Regions from separate parts of the Paenibacillus sp. FSL K6-2524 genome, predicted to be linked through region 2. Evidence: riboswitches for the same ligand, from Rfam matches in the RefSeq annotation. Region 2 holds a riboswitch; each other region holds the start of a gene.
What was found. Region 2 has a riboswitch for cobalamin ahead of metE (5-methyltetrahydropteroyltriglutamate--homocysteine S-methyltransferase). Riboswitches for the same ligand answer to the same signal wherever they lie in the genome.

Region 1 (4,259 bases), 1.2 Mb from region 2:
CGTGAGAAAAGATACGATCGCTCCAAGGAACGACTGCATCACTACACCTGATAAAATAAGTCCTTCAATTGGAATCTTTCCGTTCTCGCGCGCCAACCACATTACGACCCATAACGTTACCATTCCTGTTAGAAAGGCAACAACAGGTAGAGAAAACACGCCGATCAAAGAGAACTGCCATCCGAAGAAAATGAGCGTTGCCGCCCCCACAGCGGAACCCGATGATACCCCAAGGGTAAACGGGTCTGCCAACGGATTGCGTAGTACTCCCTGAAAGGCAGCTCCCGCTATAGCAAGTGCCGCTCCAACCAGGAGACCCAAAAGAACACGAGGTAGTCGAACCTGCATGATGATTTGTTCCGAAGCTACATCCCAATCCTTAGTCACGAGTTGACCTATCCAGGGTAATCGATGCAACAAAATTCGAAGTATCTCTCCTAATGGCAAGGATACGGAACCAAATCCAATACAGATAAGTAACGTGACGCCGAGTAGGATCAGGCCAATCGCCCCATATCCCGCCAGCTTTTTACTCATTTATTCATCAATTCCGGATAAATCGCTGTTGCCATCTCAATCAATCCTTGAGTTACACGAGGACCCGGGCGGCTTAATAAATTATCATTAAGGCCAACAACGTGATCTTCTTTAATTGCTTTAATTTGATCCCATCCACTACGGCCTTTAATAATTTCGGCCAATGTCTTGTTATTCTCATCCACAACGCTGCTTGCATACAAAATGACGTCTGGATTTGCTTTAATAATATTCTCTTCATTAATTTCATTCCAACCTGTCAGATCAGAAGCTACATTCACGCCACCGGCTAGTGTAATCATTTCATCCATAAATTCACCTTTACCCACTGTCCAGCCTGGGGAGAATTCAATATAGACTTTACTCCGTTGCTCTGGTGTAAGTGATTTGACCGCCTCAACAACTTGATCACGTTCTTTTTCCATTTGGGAAACTACTTCTTCCCCTTTTGCCTGATGATCGGTAATTTGAGCTACTGCCCGAATATTAGCTATTACTCCATCTAGAGTTTTAGCATTAGATTGATATACTTTGATACCCAAATCGGTAAGGCTCTTCACTGTTGCTTCATCTACTAAATTGCCCGCCAATACCAAATCTGGTTGTGCCGCCACAACAGCTTCTACATTAACCTGCCATCCGCCCATTTTAGGCTTATCCTTAACAGCATCTGGATAATCATCATTATCAGATACCCCAACAACTTGTTCATCTAATCCGAGCGCAAACAATCCCTCAGTCTCAGACGGTGCAAGTGATACAATCTTCTGTGGTGCCGACTCAAAAGTAAATTCTGTACCTTTAGCATCTGTTACAGTTAAAGGGTACGTTGTTTTGAGTTCATCCTGTGTTGGTGCTGGAGTTGCTGTATTCTGCTCCTTTTGCACCTCATTTGTTGCGTTATTACTGTTCGCTGCGTTATTCGTACCACAACCTGCTGTTACAGCAAGCATTAATGCGAGCAACCAAACCGCCCAAATCTTTCTCATGTTCTTCATCTCTTTCTTCCTCCCCTTAATGGTTACTCTAATCTAGCATGAGCGAAGTTCCTTTGTTGATCACCTTATAAATCTTCGTACAAGAAAAAACCCAATCCGCTAGGAATTGGGTTACGTCTACAAGGTCATACCTATGACACCGCAAATACACGGGGCCCAGCATGAATCATCTTAGCAGAACGTTATCCTTTCCTCGAAGGACCGTCTATTACACCCGTGGGCAGGTCTCCTGACTTACCAGGTTGAATGACTAAGCTCGCCTTCCCATTATCCTTCATGGATAACAGTGGCAGAAAAGAGCTTCATCCCTGTTTTACAGTGGCGGGACCGTACCGGATTTGCACCGGCTTCCCTTTTAACCTAAAGTCTGCGATAACCGCTTTCTTCAGGACCTACGGGTATTCATTGGTTCGTGTGTCTATAAAGGCTTTCTTCTCTATAGGATTATAGGGGAAAAGGACAAAAGTTACAATACGAGTATAAATCAATCAGAAATATCTAAAAACACAAACTATACGTTACTTCCAGCGGCAATATTACCTAAGGATAAATCCGCTCCTAGTACACCAACTACCTCACCATCACTTAGAATCGGTACAGAAAGAGTCACACATCGTTGCTTCGTAATTGCAGATATGTATACTTCGGACAACACCGTTTCACCGGCCAAGGATCTTCTGAACCAATCTCTCCCTCTCGCATTAAGCAGACCCGCCTCAGGAATCGATACCACAAACGAACCATCACACCGGTTAGTCCATACAGCTTCCATAACCGTTTCTCTTGCCAATAGTTCCGCAAGTGCTGTTCGATGGACAGGTTCCTCCATCCCAATAAATAGGGGTTGTTTGGCTGCTTGAGATAGTTTGAGAGAATATGTCTGCCTAAGCTCAACTATACCATCCAATACATCTTCACTCGAATCAGAAATGCTATCCAGAGACGACATTAATTCCACGGATGCCTTGTGAAGTCCTACAGCCACGATTTCCAGATTAGCTGTGTGATTTCTTTGCGATTCCATTCGCTCTAAAGCACCTCCCACATGCGTAATGTTGTGATTAAGTGCATCATACACCTCTTCCAACATATTCTCCATATTCCGTGTCAACTCCGCCTGCTCCTGGCTTCGCGGGCCCGTTTCTCCAATGAGGCCATCTATCGCAGTGACCTCCTCAGTAATATAGCGAATATCTTCACCCATCTTCCGCATCAAAGAAGCACCTTGTGTAGCTGAGTCCCTTCCCCCTTGAAGTGAAATCTTCACCCTCTCAACTTCCTCTGCAATACGCTGAAATAAAGGTGCTGAATTACCGATCGCATGACTGCTTTGTTCAGCAAGTTGCCGCATCCGTACTGCAACTACATCAAACCCCTTCCCTTGGTCACCAACCCGAGCAGCTTCAATGGACGCATTCAATGCCAGCAACGCCACCTCCCCAGCAATCCCTTGCATATCCTGGTATAACGCTCCAAGCTTGCGAGTATTCTGTTCCAAATCCTCCATCGGTTTTTCAATCGACTGTTGGGAATCGGCTAGTGCGTGAATTGTGTCGTCAGCTTCTCTAAGAGATTCTGCCATAAGTGATGCCTCAGCCCTTGTCTTCTCACTCCGGGTATGTAGTGTCTTTGCCATCTCTTGAATTTCTGCTGCAGAAGCAGCTACTTCCTCCATGGCTGCAAGACTTTCTTGAACCAACTCTAATGATCGTTCACTACTTTGCTTGAGCTTCATATCCTCCAAAGAAGCGGTATCTGCTAGGCTCTTTAGTTTCTCTATACTTCCATTTACTTCACCGACAGCCGCCTGAACCCGATCCGCCGCTACCAAAGATTCGTTAGCAATGGTATTCCAATTCGTTGTTGTTGAGGCGCCCTGCAGCATGACTGTTGATTCAGTTCCCTGTTTAAGTCCTGTTAGCAAAAGTAGACCAAGGGTTAGGAAGGTTAAAAGTGCCATTACAATGATATACCAGGATGCGCCCTGCCACAGCACTCCAATAACCATAATTAGTGCGATTCCTGTTCCAAACATGGAGATACTTCTTGCACTCGAACGGAGTTGATTCATCTTCACCACTCCAATATGTTAGTTTACCTAACATTATAGTGCGATTAACACCATTTTCACAGCAAAAATATCATATTTTCGATAAAAGTAATTGATGATATTTGCTGTTTGAGTTATACATTACATCACATGTAATATATTTGGTTGCTCTGAGTGCTTTGAGATGAAGGCATCAGGGGGTATTCTGACATCATTCTAACGGAACCAGCCTATATAGCCCCCTAATCCAATTGGACACTCCAATCCACCTCATATACACTAAAATGAGTAAGGAGTAAATCGATGAAAAGACGATTCAGGTGCCCTGTTGAAACGAAGAAGGAGCTAGTGGTTGAAGTGCTTGCCGGTTACCGAGTAGAGATGGTAGCCCGGAAGCACGGAATGTCTCCTAAAACGTTAAGCAACTGGGTCCGCCAATATCAGGATGAGGTGGACGACCTTATGAAAAAGAAGCAAATCGATGCCGAGAAACTGAAACAGAATGCAGCCAGTTACGAAGATTTGCAGAAGAAATATGACAGTGCCATGAAGCTGTTGGGAGAAAAAGAACTCGAAAACAACATCCTTCGTGACTTGGTAAAAAAAAAGTATCCCGATTGGAAGTAGCAACACACTGGATTGAACAGGGATATCCTATTCAAAGAGTACTACGT
Region 2 (4,259 bases):
TGTTCCATAAGATTGAACCCATCCACCTTTTGTAAAAGCAAAGCCCGGCAATTTCTCACCGAAAAACTCGACCATATCAGTCCGTTCGAATTCACCATGTACGAGCACATCAAGTCCGATCTCCTCTTGAAGTGTGATCCACTGACTGATTTGTTCCGAAATGAACTGATCATATTGTTGCTCGGACCATTCACCTTTACGCCATTTTTGACGAGCTGAACGGATCTCTGAACTTTGAGGGAAACTCCCAATTGTAGTAGTAGGTAGGAATGGAAGGTTCCATTTCTCTTTTTGCAGGGACTTACGTACGGAAAACTCACTTTTTCTTTCCGATGGTTGAAGCAGGATTTGCTCTACCGCTAAAGTAACATTCTCCCGGTTACGTGCAGGGTCAGCACTCAAGCTCTCAAGAGATTTACGGTTCTTCTGAAACAGCTCATCTAGTTTCCCCTCTGATACTGAGCGACTCAACGCAGCAATTTCTTCTAGCTTCTCTTCGGCGAATGCAAGTGCATCCTTCAGTTCAGGTTGTAGAGATATCTCGGCGGCTGCCGACACGGGTACATGCAATAAGCTACAAGATGGTTGAACGATAATATCCGCACCCTGCGTCAATTTCGTCAACTCTTGAAGAAGTTCATACTGGCGATAGAGATCCGCCCTCCAAATGTTACGTCCATCAATGACCCCAGCACCTAACGTCTTACCTGATGGGAATCCATAACGGCGTAATGCCTCTAAATTTTCGTTCAGTCCATGTACCAAATCAAGTCCAATTCCGGCAACCGGTAATGAAACAATCCCTTCATAGCTGCTAAGAGCTTCAAAATAAGTTTGTAATAGAAGAGATAATTCTGGAACTTCACGACTAATCGTGTCATATATCAACGTTAAACGTCCAAGATCTTCAGCTGTAACCGATGTAACCAGAGCAGGTTCATCAATTTGAACCCATTTCACTCCAGCTTCTTGAAGTTCACGCAGTACCTGCACATAGAGGGGTAATAGTTGTTCAATCCAGCCGTCCAATCCAGCATTGTCAAAACCTTTCGAAAGTTTCAGGAAAGTGTATAAGCCAAGCAACACAGGTCTACCCTCGATATTCAACTTTTCTTTGGCTTCACGATAAGCCACAAGCGGCTTATTAACCGTAATTTCAGGTTTTCTTGATCCGAGCTCCGGAACAATATAGTGATAGTTCGTATTGAACCATTTCGTCATTTCACTGGCAGCTGCCCCTTTATTCCCCCGGGCAATATCATAATATGTAGTTAATGGCACTTCACTGCCTGCAAATTCAAAACGAGCAGGAATAAGTCCGAACATAACGGCAGTATCGAGTACATGATCATAGTACGTAAAATCACCCACAGGGATGATATCAATACCTTTGTCCTTCTGCAATTTCAGATTATGAAGTCGGATGTCTGTTAGACGCTCATGAAGTTCGGATTCCTCAATTTTACCGCTCCAGAATGCTTCAATACTCTTCTTCCATTCACGTTGTTGCCCAATTCTTGGATACCCCAAGTTACCACTAATAATTTTACTCAAATCGATAACCTCCTAAAAGTTTTGTGAACTTTACTTCTACAAATTTGCTTCGTACAAAACTACTTCGTAAGCATATGCTTTAAAGTTTTGTGAGCGTTACTTCGTAAGATAAAACGAAATCAAAAAGGGCCCCCTATAGCGAAATAGCTAAAGAGGACCCTTGAAATTAGTATCAATGGCTTGCATCTTTAACACCCCCCTATCTCCCGTAGGTACAACAGTGCTGTCAAAATAGGCAGGTCTCCTGGCTCCAGAATCTTTGCCGAACAACAGCCTTCCCAGTGATGCATCACCAGTGGCATTGTGTTATTCGACTCCTCTGTTACAGTGGCGGGACCGCGCCGGCATTACACCGGTCTTCCCTTTTAAGCTTCAGTCATGATGATTGAAGCACCTATCTCCACATTATTCAGTTTTGGTTACAATTCTATGAATATGTTATTTATGTTACTGCATATCACTTCATAATACAACACCAAACAACTCGGATTAATTAATTTAACGCGGTAACTTCATAAATAGTGATCCGTAACCGCTTTATTCAACATACCAATGCACCGATCCAAATCAGCTTTGACCTGTTTCTTGTACAGTTCCGCCTTCTCGTAACCCTCTTCAGTAAAGTGATATAACACGATTTCCTGAAAATCAACCTTTGGATCGTTCCCCTTCAATTTCTTAGTACGATACAATACACCTTCCTGTACCAATTCATGTAGCGCTCTGTAAATCTCACTTTGTGGAGGAACATAACCAAATGGTTTGAACTGCTCCTTCAGCTCATCCAACATTTCATAACCGTATCCCCGTCTTCTCTCTACCATTCCTATCAGGAATAATTTAAGATATGCTCTTTGTGCTATCATGAACGCCATCCGTTTCACCCCGCCTTTTCTACCTAGTATATATAAGGTATGAATTTTTCACAATAGGATTTTTCGGTCTTCTTTTATAACTTGATCTGTTGTAAGTAAACAGCGTGAACTGATGAAAAAACACGTGTGAAGTAGATACAACTGAAATATCTTTTCTATTGTGAATTTTTCATATGTTGAAATGTTCATCTTGAAGGGTTCTTTTGGGGTCTTCGTAAGTTTTCGTCTATCGTGCCCGCAAAAAATGTTCCCTCTCGAAACAACTTTGCTGCTCATCTCTCCTTCTCTTCGTATCTACCATTATTTGGTTCTTGTTTAAATTTAGAATATAGGTATAATCATACGTAATTGTATATTAAATGTTTTCTAGGGTTCCGCAACACATGTTGGTCTGGTCCGAGAGAAAACTCACAGCTACGGCTGTGTCACGGAGGGATAAAAGCCTGGGAGGAACTGTATAATAACAGTTATCTCCTAGGCTTATTTTGTTTTTTTTTAGGAGATAACGCAAAAAAATTAAGGAGTGAGCACGTTATGAACAAAGAGTGGATAAAGGTTTATATTGCAGCATTTTTTGAAGTGTTCTGGGTGATTGGTTTAAAGCACGCGAATGATATTTGGACTTGGGCAGGAACTGTTGTTGCTGTGATCCTCAGCTTCTATTTAATGGTTATGGCTGGAAGAAAACTTCCTGTTGGGACCGTTTATGCTGTTTTTGTAGGCATGGGTACAGCTGGAACTGTTTTATCTGAAATTATCTTTTTTGGAGAACCGATTAAAGTGGCAAAAATACTATTTATTCTACTTTTATTAGTTGGTGTGATTGGTTTGAAGCTAGTTACGAAAGATAAAGATCAGGAAGGAGCTGCTTCCTAATGGCTTGGATTTCTTTGATTTTTGCAGGAGTATTTGAAATGCTGGGTGTTACTATGATCAACAAGTTGCATAAGGACCGGAACTGGCAATCCTTAGTACTTTTAATTACAGGATTCGGAATTAGTTTTGTACTACTTGCATTTGCGATGAAAACACTACCTATGGGAACTGCTTATGCTATCTGGACAGGAATTGGAACCGCAGGTGGCGCGATATCGGGTATGCTTTTGTACGGGGAATCAAAAGATTGGAGAAGAATCGTTTTTATTTCTATGGTTTTAGGAGCTGCACTTGGATTAAAGCTTGTCTCGTAAAGTTTAAGACGAACTGAGCTGAGATCATTATTAATAGAAAGAAAGCAATAGAATAGCAGGACGGATCAAGTTCCGCCCTGCTTGAAATAAGAAACTCATTATTTTATAATAATAATCTACAACAACTTTTGAATATCATCTTTGATCGCTTCGGATTGTGGTCCGAACACGACTTGTACTGCGCCTTTGCCGAGTCTCATAACACCAGAAGCCCCAAGCTTCTTAAGTCCTGAGTCATTAACGGCCTTCTCATCTTTAACGATGAGTCGAAGGCGTGTGATACAAGCGTCAACAGATGTAATGTTGCTAGGTCCACCTAGTTGAGCCAAAATCAGAGCTGGACGGCTATCCGCAGATACGGGACCAGAAGCTGTATCTTCTTCTTCAGGATCTTCGTCTTCACGGCCCGGAGTTTTCAGGTTCAACTTGACGATGAGGAAGCGGAAGATCACATAGTATAGTACTGCTGTGACCAAACCAACTGGAATCAAGAGCAATGGTTTGCTTGAGAGCCCCCAACCGAGTCCATAGTCAATCAAACCGGCCGAGAATCCAAAACCAAGCTTCATCCCTAGCGCATAAGTGACGAACGCTGAGATACCGGACAAGACGATGTGAACACCGTAAAGTACTGGTGCAA
Region 3 (4,259 bases), 2.2 Mb from region 2:
TCAATCGGGTGATTGATACTGAAATAGCTGACCTGTTGCGATAGAGCGTATTGAATGATTTTCAAGAACGCTGCGGGATTACTCCGGGCATTACCGTTCAGCTCAATATAAGAGATGGCTCCTGCATTACATAGATCGTGGAAAGCGGATTCTAGTTCAATCTTTCTAGCAGCACTAATAGAATAGTAGACTGGAATATGAAAAGAGTTCGTATAGTATTCACGATCCGTTACACCTGCGATCGAACCATAAGTGGACTTATCCCGCTTAGTAAACTTGCCGGACAAGCCTTCTGCCGGTGTGGCGAACAGGGTAATGTTCAGGTTGTGGCGCTCACTCTGACGGTCGCAATAATTACGCATATAGGAAATTAATTCGAAAGCTTTTTTGTATATGTCGTTATCTTCGCCATGATGTTTGCCGTACATAGCCTTCATACATTCTGCGAGACCAATGAATCCAATGGACAAGCTGCCATGTTTAAGGAGTTCGCCAACGGGCTCTTCTGGATGAAGATGTTCGCCGCCTTCCCATACGCCTTCTCTCATCATGAAGTCCGAGGCTTTGGCTTTCTGGGCCTTTTGAATGTTGTAACGGTGCAGTAGTCCTTCAAGTGCGATATCGAGATAATGATCTAACTCCCGGTAGAATCCGCGCTCATCAGCTACTTTACGTTGTCCTAATACGGTACCATGCTCCAAACCAAGCTTCACAAGATTCATCGTATTGAAGGAGAGATTTCCTTTGCCGGACAAATGATTACGTCCAAAGCGGTCGTGTAGTACTCGTGTACGACATCCCATTGTTGCGAATTCCGTATCAGGATCACCTGGCACGTAATACATCAAGTTTAGCGGCGCATCTAGGTTCGCAAAGTTTGGATAGAGCCTTTTAGCGGAACATTCTGCCGCTTTTAGAAATAGCGAATAGTTAGGGTCCTCTGGTGCTTGATTGACGCCTTGTTTACATTTGAAAATTTGAATGGGGAAAATCGGTGTTTCGCCACTGCCCAGTCCGCGCATCGTAGCTGTCAGTAGTGACTCTGTAACGAGCTTGCCTTCCGGTGAGGTGTCGGTACCATAGTTTATACTTGTGAATGGAATTTGCCCACCTGCACGGCTCGACATCGTATTCAAATTGTGAATAAGACTCTCAGCAGCTTGTAGTGTTTCACTCTCGGTTTCTTTGAGTGCAAATTTAAATGATTTAGGATAACTCTCTTGTAAGTCGCTACGGCTCATTGAGATGTAGCCCATGCTGTCATCCAAGCTACCTTCATCAAAGTAATCCAGACCTTTGCGGAAATATTTGAAGAACGACTTCGCTACAAAAGGAGCCAGGTCGAAATCTATTTTATTAGCTGAAACGCCGCCATATTGTGAATTTTGCTGGGATTGAAAAATAATAGCGACTAAAGCCATAGCAGTCATTATTGAGTTTGGAGGACGTACGCTCCCATTGCCGGTATTGAAACCTTCACGGAGTAATTTGTCGAATGGGATAAAAATGCAGTTGGTCGTGCCGATCGCATATTGATCAAGATCGTGGACATAAACAACATTATCTTTAATTGCTTGTATCAACCGTTTTGGCATAACGAAGTTTCCTGCATACCATTTGGCGTATTCACTACCGAATTTACTCATTTTGCCCGAGAAACTTTCCCCGTTCAAATTGGCGTTTTCGCGAAGCATCTCCAAATTTCGACTCTCAACGATTTCATCGCCCAGAGTAATTACTTCATCAAGCATTATTTCACGGTCGGTAAAAATAGGGTTTAACAACGCCATTTCAAAGTTCTCCTCCCAAAAAACTCAGCATTAATATAATATAAAAAGCATTCTCAACCCTACTAGGTCAAAAATGCCCGAATGCATCTCAAGAAAAGCCTAATGGCATTTCAAAAAATAGCTGAATGTCAGCTGCAAGCGGACACCATACCCGTTCCTCGCAGGATTGTTCCGGTGTCGTCTAAACAGGCAGGTATCCTGGCTTCCGGAATAGTCCTCCGACGCCTTCCCGCAGGATAGAAATAACTGCAGTGGCATTCTGTCGGATGATTCTTTAGAGGGTCCATATTAACCCTAGAAGCTTCCGGTTACAGTGGCGGGACCGCAGCGGAATTGCACCGCACTTCCCTTTTTAAGTCGCAGCGGGATTTCCCGCTGGATCACCTGTTTACACTATATTTGGTTGCGTTGTTACAAGAGTAACCCAATATATTGTGTTTGTAAACGGAAAATTTACAAAATAAACGATCGGATAATGGTCTGAAAGTGAAGGATTGGCTTCATGATGCGGGCTCGCGGGGACAAAATAAAATTGTGAACTTTTATTGCATCTGTGGAGTGGTTACAATAGAGAGAGGTGAAAATAATTAAGGAGGTTTTACGATGGCAATTGCGGAGGTAACGGTTATTCCGATCGGAACGGGAACGACTAGTCTCAGTCCCTATGTAGCAGAATTACAGCGAGTATTGGAGAAACAAGAGGGAATACAGTATCAATTGACGTCGATGAGTACGATTATTGAAGGCTCACTTGATCATATTTTTGCGGCAATCCGGGCCATACATGAAGCGCCTTTTCAATCTGATGCCCAGCGTGTGTCCACCTCGATCAAAATAGATGATCGTCGGGACAAAATTAGCTCTTCGGAACAAAAGCTACGCTCAGTGCGTGAGAAGTTATAGGAACTTTATTGAATAGAGGGAATCATTAGGCACTTATGCTTGCAATAATTTCTGAGCGTTGTATAATTGTTTTTGTTTCCCGCATAACAAGCACCATGCTGGTGTAGCTCAGGGGTAGAGCAACGCACTCGTAATGCGTAGGCCGGGGGTTCAATTCCCTTCACCAGCATCTTTATAATATACGCAGCCTTCTACGAAATTCGTGGGAGGTTTTTTTGATATTTCACATGGTCTATATATACATTTTATCCCAACAGAGGATATAATAAGTTATACGATAGTTTAGGAGGGATCCAAATTACTGCACAAGGTAGGGGAACACGCAATGCTACAGTAATTGTCTTATTACTAGTAGCTATTTTACTAGCGATAACGAACCCAACAATAGAGGATTTCAGCGAATATATCGTGAAGGAAATTACGAATGAAAGTGACGGTGTAATAGTACAAGGAATTGCTAACTCGTTGGGAAGATCTGTTATTGAGGCTACTAGTGAACGCGATAACTATGTTATTTTTTCAATATTTACAGTAATTGATGGTGCATCGTCTGGTAAAGTTCTAGGACTCTTAAACAGGATATTTATCACGTTATGAACATACATAATTAGCGCTGGCCTGCGGATATTCTCCGTATGGCCCTTTTTTATGAAATTTACCTTTCCTTCTTATCACCCACATGATAGTTATAGAAAAAAGAGCATGATCTCCCGTTTCCGAGAAACCATGCTCCAAATCTTTGTACCTGTTACCCTTAAACTATCGTTACTACAACCCAATCCATTGCTTCACAATAGTGAGCAGGGTGGGGATCAACGCATCCGGATTGTACACCATCGGCTCGATTTGATCGGGAAGCATGAAGATTAATCGTAAAATCCACACTGCTAGTAGCAAAATAATAAATAGGATAATAATTGGCTGACTTAATTTTTTATAAGCTGCGAGTATGCACATCAGTATAGGCATGATGAATAACGGATGGTATATCAATGCTGCTCCAATATCCCCTTGAAAGAGACTCATATAAGCTCTCGTCATACCACAAGCAGGACTAGGAATACCAAATACATTTGTAAAGATACAAATACTCCCTTGGAACAGAAGATTTACCGCAATACTAAGGAGTCCCACGACACCAAAAACGAAGATGGGCAGGAACCTCTTCCGGTCCAATTGTTTCAATGCACTAATCATATAGAATGATTAAGCTGTTATAAACTTATTAATTTTGTGCTGAAGAATTGCCACAGAAACAATCGAACCAAATAAATACAAGATAACGATCAATGCCGTATCATTAGTTGCATACCTATTTCCACGAGCAACATCCGCTTCATATATACGTGAACCTGCTTTGTAGAACGCAAAGAACCCGTAAATTCCGCAAGTGATTATTGTTAATATCAAATCTAGACCTGCGCTGCCTTCATTATCTCGGCTAATCTCTCTTGATTCATCCAAGACTTTGTACATCCAATAAATCCCGTAAATTCCGCATGTGATAATAGAAAAAAGAATACCCAAACCAATACTACGCTGTTGAACCAAAAGTCATCATTCCTC

Region 1: it holds a riboswitch for cobalamin, as region 2 does, so the genes downstream of both, NST85_RS08010 (ABC transporter substrate-binding protein) here and metE (5-methyltetrahydropteroyltriglutamate--homocysteine S-methyltransferase) in region 2, are expected to answer to the same signal.
Region 3: it holds a riboswitch for cobalamin, as region 2 does, so the genes downstream of both, NST85_RS03130 (anaerobic ribonucleoside triphosphate reductase) here and metE (5-methyltetrahydropteroyltriglutamate--homocysteine S-methyltransferase) in region 2, are expected to answer to the same signal.

The regions. Positions count from the first base shown of each region.
Region 1 covers NZ_JBBOSP010000001.1:1,812,387-1,816,645, reverse strand. The annotation lists gene NST85_RS08015 (FecCD family ABC transporter permease) at 1-537, opposite strand, end outside; gene NST85_RS08010 (ABC transporter substrate-binding protein) at 534-1,535, opposite strand; cobalamin riboswitch at 1,738-1,946, opposite strand; gene NST85_RS08005 (methyl-accepting chemotaxis protein) at 2,047-3,606, opposite strand; gene NST85_RS08000 (transposase) at 3,889-4,212, shown strand; gene NST85_RS07995 (IS3 family transposase) at 4,203-4,259, shown strand, end outside.
Region 2 covers NZ_JBBOSP010000001.1:2,975,289-2,979,547, reverse strand. The annotation lists gene metE (5-methyltetrahydropteroyltriglutamate--homocysteine S-methyltransferase) at 1-1,554, opposite strand, end outside; cobalamin riboswitch at 1,772-1,967, opposite strand; gene NST85_RS13430 (helix-turn-helix transcriptional regulator) at 2,067-2,429, opposite strand; guanidine-I (ykkC/yxkD leader) riboswitch at 2,785-2,881, shown strand; gene NST85_RS13425 (DMT family transporter) at 2,964-3,305, shown strand; gene NST85_RS13420 (DMT family transporter) at 3,305-3,619, shown strand; gene nagE (N-acetylglucosamine-specific PTS transporter subunit IIBC) at 3,736-4,259, opposite strand, start outside.
Region 3 covers NZ_JBBOSP010000001.1:727,037-731,295, forward strand. The annotation lists gene NST85_RS03130 (anaerobic ribonucleoside triphosphate reductase) at 1-1,790, opposite strand, end outside; cobalamin riboswitch at 1,962-2,193, opposite strand; gene NST85_RS03135 (MTH1187 family thiamine-binding protein) at 2,394-2,693, shown strand; tRNA gene NST85_RS03140 (tRNA-Thr) at 2,791-2,862, shown strand; gene NST85_RS03145 (DUF2752 domain-containing protein) at 3,462-3,890, opposite strand; gene NST85_RS03150 (DUF4234 domain-containing protein) at 3,900-4,244, opposite strand.